Regions from separate parts of the Methylomonas rapida genome, predicted to be linked through region 3. Evidence: riboswitches for the same ligand, from Rfam matches in the RefSeq annotation. Region 3 holds a riboswitch; each other region holds the start of a gene.
What was found. Region 3 has a riboswitch for cyclic di-GMP ahead of NM686_RS01275 (choice-of-anchor E domain-containing protein). Riboswitches for the same ligand answer to the same signal wherever they lie in the genome.

Region 1: another riboswitch for cyclic di-GMP. It lies ahead of NM686_RS11600 (hypothetical protein); the one in region 3 lies ahead of NM686_RS01275 (choice-of-anchor E domain-containing protein).
Region 2: another riboswitch for cyclic di-GMP. It lies ahead of NM686_RS04785 (hypothetical protein); the one in region 3 lies ahead of NM686_RS01275 (choice-of-anchor E domain-containing protein).

The regions. Positions count from the first base shown of each region.
Region 1 is NZ_CP113517.1:2,446,806-2,454,461, forward strand. It holds gene NM686_RS11575 (efflux RND transporter periplasmic adaptor subunit) at 1-734, opposite strand, end outside; gene NM686_RS11580 (SulP family inorganic anion transporter) at 1,183-2,835, shown strand; gene NM686_RS11585 (REP-associated tyrosine transposase) at 3,010-3,492, opposite strand; gene NM686_RS11590 (transposase) at 3,556-3,732, shown strand; gene NM686_RS11595 (hypothetical protein) at 4,261-4,548, shown strand; gene NM686_RS11600 (hypothetical protein) at 4,523-5,344, opposite strand; cyclic di-GMP riboswitch class I at 5,413-5,493, opposite strand; gene NM686_RS11605 (cupin domain-containing protein) at 5,945-6,235, opposite strand; gene NM686_RS11610 (sodium ion-translocating decarboxylase subunit beta) at 6,313-7,440, opposite strand; gene oadA (sodium-extruding oxaloacetate decarboxylase subunit alpha) at 7,501-7,656, opposite strand, start outside.
Region 2 is NZ_CP113517.1:1,001,110-1,008,765, forward strand. It holds gene NM686_RS04755 (plasmid pRiA4b ORF-3 family protein) at 1-210, opposite strand, end outside; gene NM686_RS04760 (DUF2380 domain-containing protein) at 229-759, opposite strand; gene pta (phosphate acetyltransferase) at 753-2,885, opposite strand; gene NM686_RS04770 (FHA domain-containing protein) at 3,190-3,834, shown strand; gene NM686_RS04775 (PilZ domain-containing protein) at 3,840-4,211, shown strand; gene NM686_RS04780 (hypothetical protein) at 4,291-4,554, opposite strand; cyclic di-GMP riboswitch class I at 4,861-4,940, shown strand; gene NM686_RS04785 (hypothetical protein) at 5,035-5,775, shown strand; gene NM686_RS04790 (VPLPA-CTERM sorting domain-containing protein) at 5,841-6,647, shown strand; gene NM686_RS04795 (fused MFS/spermidine synthase) at 6,839-7,656, shown strand, end outside.
Region 3 is NZ_CP113517.1:275,277-282,932, reverse strand. It holds gene NM686_RS01295 (helix-turn-helix transcriptional regulator) at 1-839, opposite strand, end outside; gene trmB (tRNA (guanosine(46)-N7)-methyltransferase TrmB) at 951-1,640, opposite strand; gene NM686_RS01285 (hypothetical protein) at 1,836-2,423, opposite strand; gene NM686_RS01280 (thrombospondin type 3 repeat-containing protein) at 2,516-4,471, opposite strand; gene NM686_RS01275 (choice-of-anchor E domain-containing protein) at 4,533-5,675, opposite strand; cyclic di-GMP riboswitch class I at 5,747-5,829, opposite strand; gene NM686_RS01270 (undecaprenyl-diphosphate phosphatase) at 6,388-7,215, shown strand; gene NM686_RS01265 (calcium/sodium antiporter) at 7,276-7,656, shown strand, end outside.

The DNA.
Region 1 (7,656 bases), 2.2 Mb from region 3:
GGCTTCAGACGCATGACGTCGGCTTCTGCCACCTGGGCGCGCACCGTCATTGCATCCAGCTTGGCCAGTTGCAGGATCATCGGCGTGGTTTGATTGGCGTTCAAGGTCTGGCCCAGGCGCGCGGTACGCGTGACCACCGTGCCATCGATCGGCGCGTAGATTTTGGTAAAGCCCAGATTGGTGCGATCGCCTTGCAAGGTCGATTGCACTTGCTCGATTTGCGCCTGGATGGCTGCGGCGGTGGCGACGGCTTTTTTCAGGTTGAACTCGCTGTTCTGAAAATCCTGTTCGCTGACGCCCTTGCTCTTCATCAATTCACGGTAGCGCTCGAATTGCTGGCGCGCGAACACCACATTCGCCTCTTGCCCCGCAAGTTGCGCCTGCAGATTCTTGATATTGGCTTCGTCGGCCGCCACGCGGGCCGCATAGACACGCGGATCGATCTCCACCAACAATTGACCGGTCTTGACGTCATCACCGATGTCGACGTACAGCTTTTGCAGCTGGCCGGTAACCTGCGCCCCCACATCGACGTATTCCTTTGGCTCCAGCTTGCCCTGCGCGGTGACGTTTTCCTCGATGTCGTCGACGATCACGCTGACGGTGGCTTGATTGTTTTGATCGTTTTCCTTCGGCTTGAATCCTAGATACGCGCCGATACCCGCAATCAACAGCAACACAACCATCAACCCGTATTGACCGCGAGTCTTCCCTTGCTTGATAGATACATTCATTGGTAAACAGCGCACTCCAATCTGAACAAAGGTACTCCTCAATGAAAAAGGCATCCGAAGATGCCTGTATATCATTGTTATTTATATGTCTTTATAAACGCATACATAACAATGTTTTGGGGAAACGATTGTAGCAAATCGATGGTCAGCAAAATGTGAAAAAAATGTGCAAGCCCTGTGGGCTTGATCTTACCGCAGACCGCCGCGCTTGGGTCCGTTTAAAGGAGTTCTAATGGTTTCAGTGAACATGCGTTCGTAACCTGGAATGCATTCCGCTGCTCGCTCTACCTGAAAGCAAAAACATGCCACCCTGTCAAGCCTTAACAGCTCGTCATGACGGGCATGCTGCCACAGCAACAACCATTAAAATAACATCACACTAGACTTTTTACTATTTTAATAGTAAAACGCGAGGAGCAATTATCAGCGACCCAGAACCAAGCAAACGATGAAAAATTCAACATCCCCAAATAACCCCTCAAATGACACCTGGAGCCAATTGCGCAGGCACTGGGAAGCCGATTTATCCGCCGGTTTCTTGGTGTTTCTGATAGCCCTGCCTTTATGTCTTGGTGTCGCGGTGGCCTCGGGTTTTCCACCGATGGCCGGCATCATTTCCGCCATCGTCGGCGGCCTGCTGGTTTCGAGGCTCAACAGTTCCTGCTTGACCATCACCGGCCCGGCGGCCGGCTTGATCGTGGTCATCCTGTCGTCGGTTCAAAATCTAGGGCAAGGGGATATGCTGGCGGGCTATGGTTATACGTTGGCCGCAATCGTGATTTCGGGTTTATTGCAGATCGTGCTGGGTTATTATCAGGCGGGGCGGCTTGCGGTATTTTTTCCCGCTTCGGTGGTACATGGCATGCTAGCCGCCATCGGCATCATTATCATCATCAAGCAATTATCCATGACGATGGGGGTGCAGATTGCCAATACGCCGACCGTGCTGGCCGGCATCACTGAAGTCATACATGCGCAAGCATTCTATGCACCCAAGATCGGTATGATCGCGTTACTGGCGGCCTGTATTCTGATAGGCTGGCCGAGATTGCCGCATCCTTGGCTTAAGAAAATTCCAGCCCCTATGCTGGTGATCGTGACCGGTATTTTGCTTGGCTACGCTTTCGATCTTACCCATTTTCAGCCCGACCCTTTATTTAAAGTTCCAGCCAACATCAACGTTGACGGCCCGTTTCTAGTATCCATTCCTGATAGTTTGTTCGACAGCTTCCATTTTCCGGATTTTTCAAAAGTCGCTAGCCTGGCTTTTTGGGAAAGCGTCGTTTCGATCACGCTGATAGGCAGCTTGGAAAGCTTGCTCAGCAGCGCCGCCGCTGACAGGCTGGACCCACAAAAACGCTATTCAGACTTGAACCGTGACCTGCGGGCGCTCGGCATCGGCAACTTGGTGTCAGGCATTCTCGGCGGCTTACCGATGATTACCGAAATCGTGCGTACCTCGGCAAACATTGATTATGGCGCACAAAGCGGCTGGTCGAATTTTTTTCACGGTGCCTTCTTATTGCTATTCATGCTTTTGTTTCCAGGGATAATTGCGACCATCCCCTTGGCTTCTCTTGCTGTGCTGCTGGTCTACATCGGCTTTCGCCTGGCTTCGCCTCAAGCTTTCGCCAAAACACTGGATGTTGGCAAAGAGCAATTATTCATATTCGTCGTGACTATCCTGGGTGTTATTGCCAGCAATCTACTAGTCGGGGTGTTTATCGGCATCATCGCAAAACTGCTGATCCACTTGAGTCGCGGCGTTTCCCCGAGGAATTTGCTGAAAATTTCTTACCAGATTGAGCAACAAGACGACCGTTTTAGAGTCACTATTCGTGGTTCGGCGGTTTTTTCCAATTTCATTGCGCTGAAGAGCGCACTGGCGACATTACCGGATAGACACCAAGTGATTTTTGATCTGGCCGACATCTATTTGATCGACCATACCGTAATGGACTTCGTCGATGCGTTTCAAGCGGATTATAAGGAGCGTGGTGGGCACTGCGAAATTCACGGGCTAGATAATCACATAGCCTATGCGGGACATGAGCTGGCTGCCCGGATTAAATATCCTCGGGAAATAGATAGAGCGCTATAAAAAGCAATCACACCTCAGCGGGGCGGGTTATTCAACCCGCCTCGAACGTTTTGGCTAAGCTTGAAAAAAGGCCGAAATGTCGGGACGGGGTTACCAACTTCGTGCGGTGCAAGAATTGCAACCAAAACCGCTCAGTGTGAACCATAGCGATCGTCTTGGCATAAAGAAGAACGATCATAAAAACGACACAACCAGTGCCGATGACGAATTCGCGGACGACCACCGCCAATACTCGGGTCGCTCGACATAGCCTTTGCGAACCGGGTTTTCGTGGATGTAGTTCAGTTTCTGCAGATAAAACGCCGGATTCTCGATTTTCTTTGGCGCATTGGTATCATGCCAGAAATGGTATTTTCCTGATTCGTCGATAAACAACTCCAAAACCCGCGACTCATGGGTCTCGATATTTTCCTTGAGTTTCTTCGAGGTAAAGCGTTTGAAGTCGCGCAGAAAACCAGCTACATCCGGCGAGGTCACGATCAGATGCAAATGATTCAGCATGAACACGTAGCCATTGAGCTCTAAACCCTTTTGCTGCTGGCAATAGCGCAACGAATCCGCCAATATTTGCCAGCGGTTGAAGCGATCGAACAGGTAATACCAGCGTTGGACGGTTAGCGTCAAATAATAGGTGCCGCTGTTGAGTTCGGTTGCTATCCCCCTGCGTCAGAATAGTTGTCGCCTCAAATTTTCAGACTGTATGAAATTTGAGATTTAAACATGAAGTATTCAAAAACCCGTTATTCTGATGAATTCAAAGAACAAGCCTTGGCCAAAGTCTATAGCCGAGGCAATCGCAGCATACAAGCCATCGCTGATGAATTGAATCTCAGCGTGCACACCTTAAAAACCTGGATGAGCCACACAGCACTCGACGATAAGAACTGTCGGCCATAGGCATCGGTCACCAGGGCCAATAAGCCGTTTTGGTAAGAGAGTTCTGTTTTATTGTTATTGCGGTCAGTGATGGATTTCAGCATCCAAGGCTCAACGGCAGCGATTCTTAGCGGATTACCGGGAATTTTTTCGAAGTGGAAGCTTGTGCCGCCCTGCCGATTGGTAATATCGATCGAACCGTCGGAATTTTGGATGACGGTTTGCTGTGTGCCGGAAATGGATGAAAGTGAACCGCTCCTGCCCGAGCGTTGATATTTGGTGACGATCCCGCCCGGACTCATTTTGAATACATCGCTGCCTTGGGTGAACAGAAAGATGTTGTAGGAGTGACTCCAACCAAAGCCCAATACGGTGTCCAGGGATGCGCTTTCGCCGTTGGCATTGTTGCTGGCATAACGCAGGGATAGAGACAAGCCTTCTTCGTTAGTACTGGATGTCGTCAGGACAGGGTAGGTTTCACCAAAGAGCCCTTCGGTATTAGAAACGAAACTGTTCGTTGAGCATTCACTACTGGGGCCGTTGAGGCTTGTGCCATCAGAACTGCATTGTTCAGGGCAATCTGAGCATGATTTTGCTGAACACGTGAAACCTGTGGCGCCTGTTATGCAGAAAACCCGTTTGGCACCGATGAATTTGGCTTCGACGGGACTGGAAAGCAAAACCAAGGCAGTGAAAAAAGTGGCTACAAAGAAGAAAATCCGGGCAGTTTGGTTCATGATGAACTCCTTTAGGCTTTCGCCTGCTTGCCGTTGGGGTAAGGATTTGTTGTCAGACGGAATTGATAATTTGCCTAACACCTGTGAAAACGGCGCATGATGGTTACTCCCAATAAAATTAAGGGCAGTGTCGCCGGCGTGGGTACCGTATAGCCGTATATTTCGGAGTCTGCTTCCGCGCTGATTTGATAGGTCTTGTTGTAATCGAGCAGGAACGAAACCCTTAAGGTACCTTGATTTTCGTGCAGGATGGTCGTGTTAGTACCAGAGATTGAATCCTGGAATTGATCAAAGGACAACAGTCCGTTGATGTCAAATAGTCTGAGGGTAGCGATGTGGGTGATGTCGACAAAGAAGCCTTCAGCATCAGCCGTTCCCAAAATACTGCCTTGATAATCCAATAAAAAATCGACCCATACACTGGTTTCGGTCGCATTGGGATTGGTGATCGTGAAGAAATTGTCAAAGGCAGACACCGCAAAGCCATCGGCCTGCATGTATTTGCGTTCCAAGTGAAGATCGGAATGCGTCGTGCCGGTTATGCCGGCGTTTGGATCAAGGCCAATTTGAGTGCCATTTTCCACAGTATAGTCAGCCAAGGAGCTGACATGGGCTGTGTTTGCAATTGCCTGGATTGAGCCATCATTGCCAAATAAAGAATTGCTGTCATTATCAGGAACGCTGTCGGAATCCGCCGCATGCGCTCTGACATCACCGTACCAGACATCAGTCCACTGCAGTTGTGCGCTGGTATCGCTCAAGGCAAATCTTAGGTTGTTGATCGCCATGTTGCTGGAAGCAGCCACAAATGCGGCTTGTACCTGTCCGGCGCAAAAAAATGCCAAACAAAAAAACGCATTCACTGTGTTCCGGAAAAATTTCGCATGTGTTGCCATGGCACTCCCCTTTGATATTTTGGACATAAAAAAGCCGAACCGCGAGATGAGACTTTTACGCTGTCTCTCTCGGCAGTACGGCTTTCCTATTTCTGGAGGATCCGTGACTTTCTGTCCCTACCTTACGGATAGGTTTAGCGAAGGTGAATTTTTTCGCTATATAACATCTGGGCTATGTGCTTGCAACCAAGTTTTTAAGTCAGTATTTTTTAGAAAGATTATCTGCCTTATTGATACAGTTAATCATCGAAAGATGAGAAACCACGAACACTCAGGCAGTTCCTAGCGAGCAGAAATTGTTCGGCCACAGCCATTGAGCAGAGTATTTTATTTGGCGGCTATGAGCATTCGGCGAGCGTTGTATGGGAAAACAGGAACCTGCATACCGTGATTGCGCCTCTATGGCGAAAATGACAACGGGGCATGTATACAATCGTTATAAATGGCGGCTTTGCTGGATGCAAAACCGCCCGAAGATGTCTTTGTTAGTTCAATCCATGCCTTATGCACTAATCCGCATGGATGAGCGATTTTATCTTCGATGGCTCTGAAGATACCCGCAGCAAGGCGGGTATCGTAGCACCAAGAGATAACTATGGCTTAAATGCCGTTGGGGAAATCGTAGCTGTAATGTTTGCGCAGCGGTTTAACGACTTCCCATTGGCTATCGAGACCGGCCGGAAATACCACCAAGTCGCCCGGCACAATACGTACTGGCTCTCCTCCCGCTGGGGTAACCAGGATTTCGCCATCCAGCACGTAGGCGCATTCGGTTTCGTCGAAATCGATCGGGAATTTGGAAACTTCTTTTTCCCAAATGTCCCAGTTGGAGACGCCCAGTTCCTGTAAACGTTCTTCGCTGGGGTTGTGTTCAATTTTGATTTCTGTCATGTCTCAAATCTATTCAAGTGAAAATAAGGCGATATTCTAGCATTTTGCTGGCCCAGTCTCGCCGAAACTGTCCAATATCAGCGCACCAAACTCAGCAAAACACCTGCCGCCACGGCCGAGCCGATCACGCCGGCCACATTAGGCCCCATCGCGTGCATCAACAAAAAGTTGTAGGGATTACTTTCCTGGCCGACTTTATTGGCTACCCGTGCGGCCATTGGCACAGCGGATACTCCCGCGGCGCCGATCAAGGGATTGATGGGCGTGCTGCTAAAGCGGTTCATCACTTTGGCCATCAATACGCCACTCGCAGTACCGATTGAAAAAGCAATCGCACCCAGTCCCAGAATGCCCAGAGTTTCCAGTTTCAAAAAAGCCTCGGCACTCAGTTTAGAACCCACGGAAAGTCCCAGGAATATCGTCACGATATTGATCAGCTCATTCTGCGCGGTTTTGCTGAGCCTATCCACCACGCCAGAGGCGTTCATCAAATTACCCAGACAAAACATGCCTACCAAGGGCGCGGCAGATGGCAGCAAAAACGCCGTCAACGTAACCAGCATCAGCGGAAACACGATTTTTTCGGTTTGACTGACGGTACGCAGTTGCTGCATTTCGATTTTACGTTCGTCTTCTGTGGTCAAGGCCCGCATGATGGGCGGCTGAATCAACGGTACCAGGGCCATGTACGAATAAGCGGCCACGGCAATCGCACCCAATAATTCCGGAGCCAATTTGGAGGCCACATAAATCGCCGTCGGACCATCCGCGCCCCCGATGATCGCAATCGCCGCCGCTTGTTTCAAATCGAAGGACATGCCCGGCACACCATTCAATGCCAATGCGCCGAACAGCGTGCCAAAAATGCCAAACTGCGCGGCGGCCCCCAATAACAGGGTTTTGGGGTTGGCCAGCATCGGGCCAAAGTCCGTCATGGCTCCCACGCCCATGAAAATCAACAAGGGGAACATGCCGGATTTGATGCCGCCATACAGATAGTAAAGTATCCCTCCTTCTTCGGTCATGTCGGCGACAGGAATGTTACTCAGAATCGCGCCAAAACCGATCGGCAACAACAGTAAAGGCTCGAAACCTTTTCGAATCGCCAAAAACAGCAGCAAAAAGCCCACCGACATCATGATGATCTGCGGGCCACTGATGTTGTAGAGGCCTGTGCTTTCCCACAACAATCTTAGATTTTCCATGAATGATCTTTATTGGTTTCAGACTAGATGGCGGAGCCCAAGCGCCGCCACAAGAAGTTATTAAAGGGTGACGAGTACGTCGCCGACCGCGACACTGTCGCCTTGCTTGACGTTGACCGCGCTGACGATGCCGCCCACTTTGGCGCGAATCTCGGTTTCCATCTTCATTGCCTCCATGACCATTACCACATCGCCTTCGGCAATATGCGCACCGAT
Region 2 (7,656 bases), 730 kb from region 3:
TCCCATCGAAGGGTCGGGGATTTTATAGATGACGGAATCGCTGACAAACGCGTGCAGGTGATTGTCTTCCCAACCCATGATGACTTGTAAAATGTTGTGAAACTCGGGCAGTTTGACGCTGGAAAACGTCAGAAAGCGGCGCCAGATGGGCGGTCTGATGCCCTTTAGCGTCACTTTGATTTGATAGATTTCATGCAAGTTTTTGACCATGGAGAGGGGTTGTCGCGCTCAGGGTTGTAGGGATTTAAGCGTGTTGGGCGGCGGCGGGGTGTAGCGATTTTCCAGTTGGTTGTCGATTTTATCCGCCATGGTTTCGACGGCCTTGCCGACCAATTCCACGTTCGGCCCTTTGGATTCGGTAATGAAATGAGCCATCCAGTTTGCATCCCCGACTCGCACCAGTTTACCCATCAAGTAGGCAAACAAGAAACTGGGCTTATGCAAGCGGCCAACCAATACGTAGTCGGCGCCGGCGCGTCTTCCCAGTTCGGATGCGACATCGGCATGATCGAACAAATAGCCCACGCCGCTATTGGCCGCTTGTTGGGTGTCTAACGGAATCTCGACGATTTCGTAGCCGGCGGAGCGTAATTCGCCTTCCAGCAAGGGTTTGATCGAGGCCGTGCGTTCGATTTCCGCCGGCACGCCGGGTGCAAGGGTTAAATCCTTCAGTTCGAAATCCAGAATGGCAATGCGCGGAGCGGCATGCACCGAGCCACTGATGCAGCTTAACAACAGCAGGTGTTTTAAATTTAGCATGTGTTGCCGACCTCCTGCGCTTGAATCGCGGTGATGATGACGGTGTTGACGATATCCGGGACGGTGCAGCCGCGGCTGAGGTCGTTGACGGGTTTGTTCAGGCCTTGTAATACCGGGCCGACGGCGATGGCGTCCGACGAGCGCTGTACCGCTTTATAGGTATTGTTGCCGGTGTTGAGGTCGGGGAAAATGAATACCGTGGCCTGGCCGGCCACCTCGCTGCCGGGCAGTTTGGTTTTGGCGACGCCGGAATCCACGGCGGCGTCATATTGCATCGGACCTTCGAGTTTCAAATCCGGACGCAAGGCTTTGGCGATTTTGACCGCCTCACGTACCTTGTCGACGGCTTCGCCCTTGCCGGAATCGCCGGTGGAATAGGACAGCATCGCCACTTTGGGTTCGATGTTGAACATGCGGGCGGTCTCGGCGGAATTGATGGCAATGTCGGCCAGCTCCTGGGCGGTTGGATTGGGATTGACCGCGCAGTCGCCGTAAACCAGCACTTCGTCTTCCAGACACATGAAAAATACGCTGGAGACGATCGATGCGCCCGGTTTGGTTTTGATGATCTCGAACGCCGGCCGTATCGTATGTTGTGTCGAGTGTACCGCGCCGGATACCATGCCGTTGGCAAAACCCAAGTGTATCATCAGCGTGCCGAAATAGCTGACATCGGCCATCAAGTCGAACGCCGTGGCATAAATGACGTTTTTGTGCTTGCGCGCCTCGTAATAGGCTTGCGCGAATAGCGGGCGCAGCTCGGACGTCATCGGGTCGATGATCTCGACATCGTCCAGTTTCAAGGCTAGTGACTGGATTTTTTGCCGGATTTCGGTTTCGTTGCCCAGCAGCGTGATTTTGACGACATCGCGCAGCAACAAGATTTCCGCGGCGCGTAAAATACGCTCTTCGGTGCCTTCCGGCAGCACGATGTGCTGTTTCTTGGCCTTGGCGCGTTGCAGCAGGTCGTATTCGAACATCAGCGGGGTCATCTTGTGCGTGAGGTTGCTGCGCAAGCGCAAGCGCACTTCGCTCATGTCGAGGTTGCTTTCGACCAAGCCCAAAGCCTTGGCGATTTTTCTGTCATCATGCGAATGCAGGCGGGCCGGCACCTGGCTGATTCGCATCGCGGTGGTGAAGGTATCGGAGTCGACCCCCAGAATTGCAAAGGGCGCATCGCCAAGCCCGTCTATCAAGGCTTGTACTTGCTTGCCCGGTTTTTGATTGCCGGTCAACAACAAGCCGGAAATTTGCGGGTAATTGGTCGAATGGTAAGCCATCAGGCTGGCCAGAATGATGTCGGAACGATCGCCTGGGGTAATGATCAAGTCGCCGGTCTCGACATAATCCAGAAAATCCGGCACCAGCATGGCCGCCACTTTGTATTGATGGACCTCGCGACTCAATGCGTTGTTGTCACCGGAAAATATTTTCGCTCCCATCGCATGTACGATGTTGCCTATGGTCGGCTTTTCAAGCGACAACTCGACCGGGACGATGTAAATCGGGAAATCGTTGGGGTGGCTCAACATGGCGCGCAGCGGCTCTATCTGGCCGGGTTCGACACCGTTGATGATGACCGCCAGCACATCGCTGTCATGCTGATGCAGTTCATGCTTGAGGTGGGCAAGACTGTTTAGAATCTGTATATTGTCTTGCCTGGAACCCGGTATCACCGGCATCATTTGGCAATCCAGATTGTTGGCGACCTGGGCGTTGAAATCGAATTCGAAAACCGCGTCGCGGTGGCTATAGTCCGAGCCCATGCAAAGCACGAAGTCGCATTTCGCCTTCAATGCCCGGTATTTTCCCAGGATGATTTTGTGTAGTTCATCGTATTGTTCATCGGCGACCAGCGCGCGGGCATGGTCGCTCTTGCAGCCATACATGGCTTCGTAAGGGATGTCCGGCTGGTAACGATAGGTAATGAATTGGATCAATTCGTCTTTTTTGTCGCCGGCTTGAATGATGGGGCGAAAAAAGCCAATTTTGCCGGCATAACCCGTCAGCATCTCCATCATCGCCAGCATGATGATCGATTTTCCACTGTTGCGGTCCGCGCCTGTAATATAAAGGTTCCGCGATTGAAACGATTGTTGTTTTTTTTCGGTGGAAGAATTAGTCATCGTCATGGTCGGCTAGGGTGGCGGCATTGATTTTACTGTAAATTCGACCGGATAATAGGCCTTTGTGTTATCGAGTCGATGTTTATCTTCACGGATTTTGCCAGAATTGACGTTCCGCTGGGCGAATGCCGCTTTCAGGCGAATGTGGGGGCTTATTTGCAACGTCCCCGGAGCAGCCGAGCGTGTGATTTGTGGACGTAAAATTGCCAAGTAAGAAAATCGAAAATTATCGTTTATATCACTGCAGGCTTCCTTTTAGCGTCTATACTACAATTCGGTCGCAGGGACTTATAGAAAAACAGCAATGGCAAAATTTACCGTCTATTTCAAAGATAAACCCATTTTTTCAGGTATTTACGATTCCGGCGTGGTGCATATCGGCCGGGACGACACCAACGAATTAGTGGTCGATAGCTTGGCGGTGGCGCCTGCCCACGCCGTGGCGGTCATCAAGGACGGCAAGTGCGTCATCAAGCAACTCAACGAAAAATTTCCGCTACTGGTCAATAATCAACCTTCCAAGGAATGGAATCTGCAAAACAACGACGTCATCAATGTCGGCAAGCATTACATCGTTTACAACGCGACCGAATTTTTTCATCAGCCGGTCGAATCGCCTCAAGCCGCGTCTTCCCAGGACCCTGACCTGGAGTTTTTGAACGAGAAGCTCGAAGCGGGCGCAAGGCAGCAGGAAGGCAAGCTGCAAGTGATGGATGGACCTCATATCGGTCGCATTCTTACGCTGAAAAAGGCCATGACGCGCCTCGGGCACGAAGGCGCCGGCGTGATAGTCATTGCCCGGCGTAAGGATGGTTATTATGTGTCGGCCTTGCAGGGCCACGACGGACTGCGGCTGAATAGGGAGCCATTGGGCGAGCGAACGGCGTTGCTGCGAAACAATGACGTGATCGAGGTGGACAAAACGCCGATGCAGTTTTTCCTGGAGTGATTCGGGTGACGGCAAAAACAGACGGCGAGAAAAGGCATTTCCAGCGCATCTTTTATGACGCCGAGGCATCGTTGCTGAACGATGAGTTCACGCTACCTTGCCGGATTGTCGATATTTCACTGAAAGGCTGTCTATTGAATCTGGAAAAGCCTTGGCCGGGTTCGGCGACGACGCCTTGCATGCTGATACTGAACCTCTCCGACGAAGCATCCATACGCATGAAACTGACTTTTGCTCACGGTTCTGGCACGCTGGCCGGTTTCAAATGTGACGATATCGACATCGACAGCATCACCAATCTACGCCGGCTGGTGGAACTCAATCTGGGGGATAGCGCGTTGCTGGAGCGTGAGTTGAGCGCGCTGGGCGGCTGGTAACTTTCTTCGACGGCGCCCTGTTTTCAGGTTTTGAGGTTCTGCAACCGCGGGACTGGTAGTCTTTACTGGTGCGCGGGCATTAAATCCAGGCCTGTTTTCTATCCAGCCACCTCAGGCTTAGCCAATACCACAGTGTCATTGGCAGCATCATGGCAAACCACTCCCAATCATCCATCAAAAACAGTTTGTTTATCCATTGGCTGTCATTGAAATAATGACTCCAGGGGATGCAATAAAAGCTGAAGACGATGCTGCTCCAGAGCAAAATCAGCGCGCCTCTTCGCGTCTCGATACTCGAAAATGCCAGAAATACCCAAATTGGCATGTCCTTGGTTTTTTGCATGCAAAATTCTCCGTAATAGATTGAGTTGATCAAGCAATTATTGCGCCCATTTTACAAAGGCGCAATTTGGCCGGCCATGGCCTGGAAGTCCGCGATCGAGATTGAGGCATTTGGCCTGAAAACTGCGTGATTTCCCATAATTCTATTCGCGAAAAAACATTTTAAGAATATTACCGAATGATGTAATTTTTTGAAACCTAGTGCTTTAGTGGGTTTTGGCATGAAAGCTGTCTCCAAAATATTGGGTTGAGTTTGTTGTGAGCGTTTTGGCCAAAAATATCGCATCAGATTGTTTGGTAGAGCTAAGGTCAGCCTGGCCACACCCGGCGCGAGGCGGGGTCGGAAAGCCACGGGTCTCAAGGAAATGAGATAGCCGGGTCGCCTCCTTTAGTGATGGGGAGGTCAAGATGGAGGTTAGGGCTATACCTTGTCTTGAACATTACTGTTTACTTATCTTGTCAACAGTATAAAGAGGAAATTATGAAAAAAATCGTTATGTCGTTACTGGCCCTGGCTAGCTTGCTATGCGGCAGCCAGGCATTCGCTCACGTGTCCTATCGTGACTTGAGTGTTTTAAGTCCATTCCAACGTTCAGTGACCAGCAATGTCGGTTGGGCTGATGCCGCGGAAGCTGATTGGGGCGATAGCCACCATGGCGCGTTTTTTAGCTTTACCCTGGCGACCGATCAACAAGTGAAAATCGATGTTACAGGCCTGGGGCAAGGCACTTATGCCAATTTGACTGCCGCGGGTTTGCCAAACGCTAGCACGCCTACCTATAGCACGGTTGCCGCGCTCACCGACGTGGGTTTCAGCTTGTACAAAGGCTTGTTGCCTGCTTCGACGTATGAAGGCGCCACGAACAGCGCTACAGGCGAGTTATGGATCGATTTCGCCGCGCAAGGTAAGCAAGGCGGCTGGAATGCGAATGGCGACATGACGCTGTATAACAACTCGGGTCAATCGGGCACGCTGGAATTTTTGCAAGCCGTCAACAACAGCCTGACAAACGCCGAAAGCCTGACCATTTTTCTGACCGCGGGCAGCTATACCATCACGGCCGGTGGCGCCATCGATCCAGCTAGCGGTGCTCACTCTGGCACATATGGTATCCAAGCCAGTATGGCGCCGGTCCCTGTTCCGGGTGCGGTATGGTTGTTCGGCAGCGCGATGGCCGGATTGATCGGCTGCGGTCGTCGTAAAGCAGTGGTTGCGGCTTAACGGCATCTCGCGGGCCTTGGTTTTGCAGCCAAGGCCTTATGTACTGAAAATCAGAGGAATTCTTGATGACAAAGAAACGACTAAATAAAGCCATTATCGGGATCTTGGGCGTGGCCGCAATCTCCGTATCCACCCAGGCCAGCGCCTTTACCGCCGTATCGTTGGGCGTTTTCACCGGCGACACGATCTCGCGCGATGATGCGACGCCTTACAAATCCTGGTCGGATATTCAAGCCAAAAGCAATATGGGCTGGGTGCATACAGCCGACTGGTTCAAATTACAGGTTGGTACGCAGGCGGACATAGCCGCTGGAAACACGTTCAATGTCGGATTCAGTTTGACTTCTAGAGGGACTAACCAGCCTCTAAATACCGGGGGGTTTAGCATTTGGACCAGCGGTACCAGCGCCATCGCAGAAGGCGGTGGCTTCCATGAATACAATCAGGTGCGCGGTCGCAATGACGGTGGCGTGACCACGAATAATGACATCGGTAATATCGTCGATGGACACGATGGCTGGGTCGGTTATGCGCAAAACGGCCTTTCCTTTAAGAATGGTGATCTCGATGATGTCGCCCATGGCGGCGCCTGGAACACCAATTCGCCTTTTTTGAGCGGTGGCGCCGCAAGTGCGTCGGCGAGCGCGGCAACCTTGAATCTGTTTGGCTTGAAGGCGGGTTACTATCTGATTGGCTTGGGCGGCGTATGCCCGGATAACGATTCGAGCTGCATGGGCCAATCACCGGCTTCGCGCCAATATACGTTCTCGGTTGCCACTGCCGCGCCGGTTCCCGTTCCTGGCGCCGTCTGGTTGTTCGGCAGCGCGTTGGCTGGCGTGGCGGGCATCAACCGGCGTAAACGTGCGGCTTGATCGAAATCTCAAGGAAAATGGACAGCCTGAGGGAAATGGGCAACACGTTTTGAACAGGATGATTTAGAACGCAGGGATGTTAATGGATTGACCTTGCCAGGAGGCAGACGACCCCGAATCACGGAATGGAGCCGGTTCGGGGTTTTTTATGGGTAAAAATTGACTATCCAAAATTGAACTTTTTGAATCCTATGGCCAAAAACAACAATCATCATCCCGCAAGTTTGTCTCGTCTCGACGCGGCGCCAAGCAAGGTTTTTCTATGGCTTACTGTCACCCTCAGCGGTGGCGCCGTGATGATTCTGGAACTTTTGGGTACCCGAATCATTGCGCCTTTTTACGGCGCCAGCCTATATGTCTGGTCTGCGCTGATTTCGGTCACAATGATTGCCTTGGCTTTGGGCTATTATCTCGGCGGTTTTCTGGCGGACCGATACCCAAGCCTTCGTTTGGCGCACGTGATCCTATTGGCGGCTTGCGCGACGAGTTTGATTCCCTTCCTTAGCGGGCCCATCTTGAACCTGACCAATCCACTGGGGATGCGGGCTGGCGCATTTGCCAGCGCCATGTTGTTATTTTTCCTGCCGTTGACGGCCTTGGCGATGGTGGGGCCCTTTGTCATCAAACTGGCGACCGAAACACTGGACGATGTCGGCAGTACGGTGGGCTCCGTTTACGCCATCAGCACCGTGGGCAGCGTGCTGTCTACCTTGATGCTCGGTTTCTTTTTGCTGCCGGCGTTTGGCAGCAGAACCATCATTTTCACGCTCGGCTGGGTGCTGGCATTTTGGGCCATTGCCCTGATGATAAAGGACAAATCCGGCTTTGCCCGCATTTCGACGATAATTCCGTTGCTATTCATCGCCCTGGTCGCCGGCTTGCTCAGTGCCAAGGGTTACGCGACTTCCAGACTAACGGACAGCGGTTTCAAGGTCATGCATCAAGCGGAAAGCAATTATGGCTGGGTCAGGGTGGTGGACAATCCGCAAAATGGCACGCGCCTGCTGTT
Region 3 (7,656 bases):
AGCAACTGGTGAGCCTCTTTCATGCGGATGTCCAGCAATAAGCCGTAAGGGGTGCTGTCGAAATAATGATGAAACAATTGCTTGAGTTTGAATTGGTTGGTGCCAACCCTTCTGGACAGGGCTTCCACACTGGGCGGATTTTGGTATTCGGCGAGCAGGATGTCGCGAGCATGATGCGCCATGGCGCGCTCCTTAGCGCCGAAAGACCGCGTCGCCGGTCTGTCCTCGCTCAACAGGCCGCTCAGTTCACTCGCCAATATCGCCGTGGCCAGCCCCTGTCTGAATAACGGTTTGGCTAGGTCGGCGACATCGCTTCTTAGCAAGGCCCGCGCGGCTGCAATGCTTTGTGTCGATGTCGGCAGCTGTTTCAATACGCGGATCAGGTTCTGATCGAACAATGTGGTCACCGCCTGTTCGCCAAAATGGCGCGTCAGCCAGGTTTTGCCCATGACGAAGCGCAGCTGGTTTACCGTTTTTTGGCCCTGATAGTCCCGCGTGCCTTCGCTGGCGCGAAACGTGGTGATGGACGTGTAGCCCTGCTTGAAAACCACACTGTCGCCATGCTTTGGCTTGAACCGGGAATGGCCCTGTAAAGCCAGCGTCACGACCATCTTGGTTTCTTGATTGTCCGTCCGCGTCAAAATCGATAAATCCTGGCGGGGCGCGTAATGGGTCTCGATGCAATGCAACTCGGGATCGAGCTTGAAGAGGTTGGAGTATCCCCGGCCCAAAGTTTCCGGCAAATGCTGGCGCAAGCAGTCGTCATGCGCAACAAGTTGCAGGGCCGGGTCATCGTTGCGGATGCTGGTTGAGCTGGCGGGACTCGATTTCGCGGACATGCTGCTCCCTTGGTCTGGCTTGTCGTCTCGGCAAGCTTGGTCCCGCATGTCGATTGCCCGGTTTTCAGCGTTGCTCACACAGGGCGAAACCGGCATGGGGCGGCCTTTGCATCAGATTTTGCTAAAAATCAAATCCCAAACGCCATGGCCCAGTTTGAGGCCGCGGTTTTCGAATTTGGTCAACGGCCGATAATCCGGGCGAGGACAATAATCGCCGGTCGGACTGGTGTTTTTCAGGCCGGCATCCGCGGATAAGGTCGCCAGCATGTCCTTGGCATAATCCGCCCAATCGGTAGCGGCATGAAAATAACCGCCGGGGGCCAATTTCTTGTTCAGCAACATCAGGAAACTGGGGCGGACGATGCGGCGCTTGTGGTGGCGGCGCTTGTGCCACGGGTCGGGGAAAAACAGATGCACGCCGGCGAGGCTATGCTCCGGAATCTTTTGCTCCAGTATCTCGATGGCGTCGTGATGGTATATCCGCACATTGCTGATGCCGCGCTGTTCCAGCAACATCATCAAATGGCCGACGCCGGGACGATGCACTTCGATGCCGAGGTAATTCAAATCCGGATTGGCTTCCGCCATCGCAGCCAGACTGTCGCCGTTGCCGAAGCCGATCTCGACGATCAACGGCGCCTTGCGGCCAAAAGCCGTTTCTGCAGCGAAATCGGCCTGCGGCGACAGGCAATATTTATCCCAATGGCTGTCCAGCGCCTGTTTCTGGCCGACGGTGGCGCGGCCTTGGCGGCGAATGAAGCTTCTGATGCGGGCGGGATCGATTTTTTTGGATTCGGTCATGAGCGTGGCGATATGGGTCGGATAAAACAAAGGCCGAAAGCTTGGCCTGGACTATGTTCATGTTGTCATCGCAATTTTACCCGGATATTCGCACCAGGCGGCGTAATCTCGATCGCTGGCGCGGGTGGAAGGCATTAAAAAGCAAAAAACCCCGGGTTGGCCGGGGTTTGCGTGAGTCCATGCCGAATCGACGACTTATTTCGGACGACGGCGTTTCATCGAGCCTGCCATGCCGACTAAGCCGGCGCCAAACATCCAGGCAGCGGCTGGTAACGGCACGACTTGTACCTGGCTATTGACAAAATTGACATCGAGTCCGGTCACGCCTTTTAGGAAGCCGATGCTATAGGCATCGTTGCCCAGAGCCAATGCGCTTATATCGCCTGCATTGCCGAGTACGCTGAAGGTAAAGCGGGCGATGCCGAAATCGGAACCCGCATTGCTACCGTTGGTGATGCTCATGAAGGCGTAGTCGATAAGTCCCGAAGCCGCGTGTGCTTCATTGATGAATGAAGATTCCCAGGGTGGATTGGCAACCGCGCTGGAAACATAACTCAGCACGCCAGGGTCCCACTGCAATGAGAAGGCCGCGCCATCGGGGGCCAAGGTGAAATTTTCGCCGATCAGATCGATCGTCAGTAGTTCGCCACTCGCTACGGCAAGATGGTCGCCCTGACTAAACCTGACCACGTTGGTCAGCGAGGCCGAAGCCTGGGGGCCAAATAAAAGCAGCGTCAGCAGGCCGCAGAACAGGGAAAAACGACGAGTGTTTTGGTTATGCATATTAAATCTCCAGTCAATGTTTTGGGTATTGGGTAACGATTCATGTCTTGCAGGTTCACGCAACATCCTTGTCGCGCTAGCCTTTCAATGGATCAAGGCAGCAAACCGGCGGGCCCTGGCGGCTTACCCAGATAGGTTTTTGCAATATTCAAATCCATAGGATCGACGATGCCGTTGCCATTGAGGTCGTGGTTGGGTGAAACCAGGCCCAGTTTGGCTTTCAGCGTGTTGAGATCCAGCGGATCGACCACCTTGTTCTGATTGAAATCGGGGTCGCAGAGATTGCCGTAACCGTCGCCATTGGTGTCGCGTTGGTTGGCGTTCGCGACCAAGGTGCAGTTGTCTTGATTGTCCGGCACGCCGTCGCCATCGCTATCGATCGCTGGCGCCGCGATTGTTTCGTTGAACTCGGCACTGGCGATCACACTGGATTTTTGGCTGGAGGCATCGAACATGGTCTTGAAGTCGACGACTTCGGCCGTGGCGGTGTCCTCGAACAAATCCCGGGCGAAGGCATGCGACAAGGTCTGGTACACCAGTTCGGCCTTGACCGTGTAGTTCCCGGCCGGCAAGTCGGCAATGCGATAACGAATTTGATCGCTGCCGCCGACGAAATTGCCGTCCGCCAAAGCCTCGCCGACCACGCGCACATCGGCTGGCGAGCTGGCCTTGTTGAAGCCGGCCGGCAGGATGCGGTTGTCCTTCAGGTATTCCTTGCCGCGCAGCAGGGTATAAGTCACTTCGCCCAGGTGATTGCCCATGATGGCTTCGTAGACTTGTACCTGATCCTGTGACGTGATCAGGTCGTAATGCGGCTCGAAAACGCCTTCTTGCTCGTCGGCATCCACACCTTCTATGCTGCCGTCGGCATTGACCTTGCCGGATTCCCACACCGCCTGATTCTGTTCATTCAGTACGACGACATGTAAGTGCGCGCGTCTGGACGGATAAGCGCTCGGCAGCTTGTGGCCGGTAGTGCTATTGATTTGCAACGTGAAATCCAGCGTGCCTGCGGTTGACTGCTGATCGATGACGCTCACCGTGGCGGCACTTTTCAGCATCGTGTCGGTTTTGGCGATGGTTTCGGCAAAGTTGTTGGACAACACGCCGAGCTGGGTTTTGTTGTTGTTCAATATGTCCAGCATCAACTTGTTCGCGCCCACCAAGTCATGAATCGCGAAGTTGTTGCGCTGCACGCTGTACCAGGGCGGCCGGGTGGTGATGATCACGCCGTCGGTTCGGCTCATATGGCAGCCTTGGCAACTTTTCTGATTGACGTAGCTGCTGTGCTCCCACTCCATGTAGGGCGTTTGTTCCGGAAACTCGCTTTCCGGCGTCGTGCTCAACACCTTGCCGTCTTCATCGACGTAAGGCGTTTTCAGGTTATGGCAGGATGCGCAAAGCTTGGACTCCTTGATATGCGCGCTATAGACCGGTGTGTAGCCGGTGTTGTTGATCATCGGATTGGCGAAAATCGCGGTGTCGCCGGGACCGCCGAATGGGCCATAGATGGTCTTGGTGGTATTGATGTTGAAATTGCCAGACATCGCCGGCAATGTGCCCAAGGTGCTTGAGTTCGGAATTTGGTGGCATAAGGTGCAGCTTACACCGTCCATCGCGGCGTCATGCCTGGGATGCCCTGCAGTCAGGATGCCGCCGTCGAAAAGCGTTTGCGTGGCCAGCGAGCCGTCTTTCTTGGCCTCGTAACTGGCCATCGGCGCATGGCATTTGCTGCATTTGTCGTTGATCAGCGCTTCCAGTTGCGGATGCTTGGCGATTTCGCTGCGCACCTTGGCGCGCCAGAAAGGATCGCGGGCCGAATTGGCCATCATGCTCGATGACCAGTCGGTGACGATAGACACATCGGCGCCGTTTTTGTCCTTGATGCCGTTATGGCAAAGAGCGCAATTTTGCGAGCCGGAAAAATGCGTCGTGGTAAATGCTGGGTTGCCGCCGGATGCCGGCGGCGCGACAAAGGTCCCGGCGACTACGACCGATACTGGCAACAAAGTCGCCAATGTCAGCATGATTATTTTTAGGGTTTTCATGACAGGTCTCGAATAGAGGGGAGAGCCGAACCTCCTGTTCCGCTCCGCCCTGCATTGATTTTTAAGCGAGGCTACGCTTACGGCGGCCGATGCCAACAAAGCCCAGCAAGGCGCTACCGAACAACCAGACAGCGCCAGGTAGCGGTACCGCCGTGACGTTGCCGATCAGATTCAGGGTCAGTTGATAGTTTTGACGCGTGCTGCCCGCGCCGAAATCCGCATCGGACAGGTTCAGCAGGTATTGCGCGCTGAAACTGCCAGCGTTGGCTGTCAGCAAATTGGCGATGAAGCTTTGGCTGCCACCCTGGGCCAGGTCGGCAAATGCCGACAGGCCGGTATCGAATGCCCCGGCATCGCCGCTGGCGATGACGCTATCCAGGTCCAGGCCGATACGGTCGGCATTGGCCAGGTTGAACAACCTAAAATTCAAGGACGCGGTGCTGTTTTGCGCAACATTGCCGAAATCCAGGGTCAGGCTGGTGGTTTCGGCGTCGGTGTCGAAAGAAGCCAAGGCGTGCAGCAAGTAGCTGTAGCTGGCCTGTAAGGTACCGGACCAATCGACGGTATACGTCGCGGATGAGCCGCTGGCCTGGCCCTTATAACTGGATTGGGTGACCGTGGCCGACAGACTGGGTAGCGTCAAAGTCGCGTCGACGCTGCCTGTGCCCGCATAGGCGTCCAGGTTGCTGCTGTCCACGCTGGCAGTGCCATGAGTCGCGGTGGCTTCTGACGTGGATGGCCCCCAGTTGCATGAGATATTTCCGGTTTTACCCATCGCCAATGAGCAGGAGCCGCCCTCCAGGGAAATCGCGGGAGCCAACGGGATCTGGGCGCCGGCTGCGACCAGGGCGGCGGAACTGGCGCCGCTTCCACTCACGGTTTTGCCTTCACCGTTGCCCTTATAACCGGAACCGGAAATGGATTGCGTGCGGTTGGAGTTCAGTTGCAGATCGACGCCGGTCAAAACCCCCATGGCGGCGTTGAACCGGGCTACCGACACGGTGGCCGCGCTTGCGCCGTCGTTGGTATTGGTTAGCGATTTCGGGCCGCTGGCATAGGGATCGTTTGGATAATCCTGCGCGGCCGTAACCGAAGCAGAGCCAGTGAAGTTGATCGGTCCGCTGGTCGTGGTCAAGGCGGCCTGAGAGATACCGCTTGCCCCCAGTAAGAGCGCAATGGCTGTCAATTGAAAATGTACTTGCATGAAATTTAGTCCGTTATGTTGTAGTGAATGCATTCCGTGATACGCGGCCTGGGCCGCCCCTCCTATCACATGAGGGCAATCCGGCTGTCTTGATCGTCGGCAAGACCCGTGACTTTCCGAGCCTCGTTTCGCAACGAGGTTGGCGATAAGTGAAAGCATTCAGGTCAGCAAGGATTTTTCATCACCCTGCCGACTTGCGATGCGTAGTCACTCCTAACAATATTCAAATGTTGTAATACTGTTACTTTTTGAATAATCAAAATTTGTGCCACTTGCTCATCTCCATGTCATCAATTGCCTACAGCGGGACGGAATGTTTTCCGGTAGCGAAGCGTGCAGTGCGGCTTCGGCGAATTACGGGATATGACCTATTCCGGTTGTGGGATATGCCGGATGTGGCGTATCGGGTTATCCGCTGTCGATTCTGGGCGTCAGTGGTAAGAACAATCGAACGGCCAGGGCGCCGGGTGGCCGCATCTGGGTAGGCAGGCGACATTTATGCGCTGCGTTGGAGGAAAATTTTGCCGGGGCTTGGTGATTCGCAGTCTAGGCTTGCTGGCTAAAGTTATGTAAGTGCTGGCATTTCGACTATAATCCGGCCCCGTTTGCATGGTTTTGGCCCTGCTGATTCCCAACTGCTTTCTAAATAGCAACTACCCGATCAATATGCTGATTTTTTTCTATACGCCGATTCGGCGCGGAGTATGCCGATATGGACATTGAACTACTGATTAAATCCCTGATTTTGGGCGTGGTCGAAGGTTTGACCGAGTTTTTGCCGGTTTCCAGTACCGGTCATTTGATTCTGGCGGGCGATCTGCTGGACTTTAACGACGAAAAGGCCAAGCTGTTCACCATCGTGATTCAGGTTGGCGCCATCCTGGCGATTTGCTGGGAATACCGCGTCAAGATCGGCTCGGTACTGGCGGGCTTGACCAGCGAGCCGCGGGCACAAAAATTCGTGCTGAACCTGGCCATTGCCTTCATGCCGCTGGCATCGCTGGGCTTGTTGTTCGGCAAGCATTTGAAAGCCTTATTGTTCAAACCCATTCCAGTGGCACTGGCATTCATCGTCGGCGCGCTGGTGATCATCTGGGCGGAAAAGCGGGAGCATAAAGTCCGCGTGCATGAGGTGGAGGACCTGAGCATGCTGGATGCGCTGAAGCTCGGTATCGCGCAAGCCTTTGCGCTGATTCCGGGCACGTCGCGTTCCGGCTCGACCATCATCGGCGGCCTGTTGTTCGGCTTGTCGCGCAAGGCGGCGACCGAATTCTCGTTTTTCCTGGCCATACCCACGCTGATTGTCGCCAGCTTGTACGATTTGTACAAACACCGCGACTTATTGCATCTCGACAGCGATGCCGCCTCGTTCGCGGTCGGTTTGATGGCGGCCTTCGTCAGCGCGCTGGTCGCGGTGAAAGGATTGCTGCGTTATATCAGCCATCACGATTTCATCATTTTCGCCTGGTATCGCATTCTGTTCGGCCTGGGCGTGATTGCCACGTCCTATAGCGGCCTGGTGCAGTGGACCGTCGATTGATTTGATCGCGGTATCGTGTCGCGCGTTTCCCCCATTTGTTGATTTTTTGAAAGGTAATTTATGGCTTTGCCACTGTTGATGATATTTCTGGGCTTGATTATTTTGGTCTGGAGCGCCGATTTGTTTGTCGAGGGCGCGGCCGCGATCGCCGATCATTTAGGGATGTCGCCGATACTGATCGGCATGGTGGTCGTGGGTTTCGGTACGTCGGCGCCGGAACTGTCGGTTTCCGCGCTCTCCGCATTGGAAGGCAGCCCCGGTATCGCCCTCGGCAATGCCTATGGCTCCAATATCACCAATATCGCGCTGATCTTGGGCGTCACGGCGGTGATCAGCCCGATCGCCGTGCATTCGCAAGTGATCAGAAAGGAACTGCCCATTCTGTTCGGCGTGACCTTGCTGGCCATCGCCCAGCTTTATGACGGTGATTTGAGCCGCCTG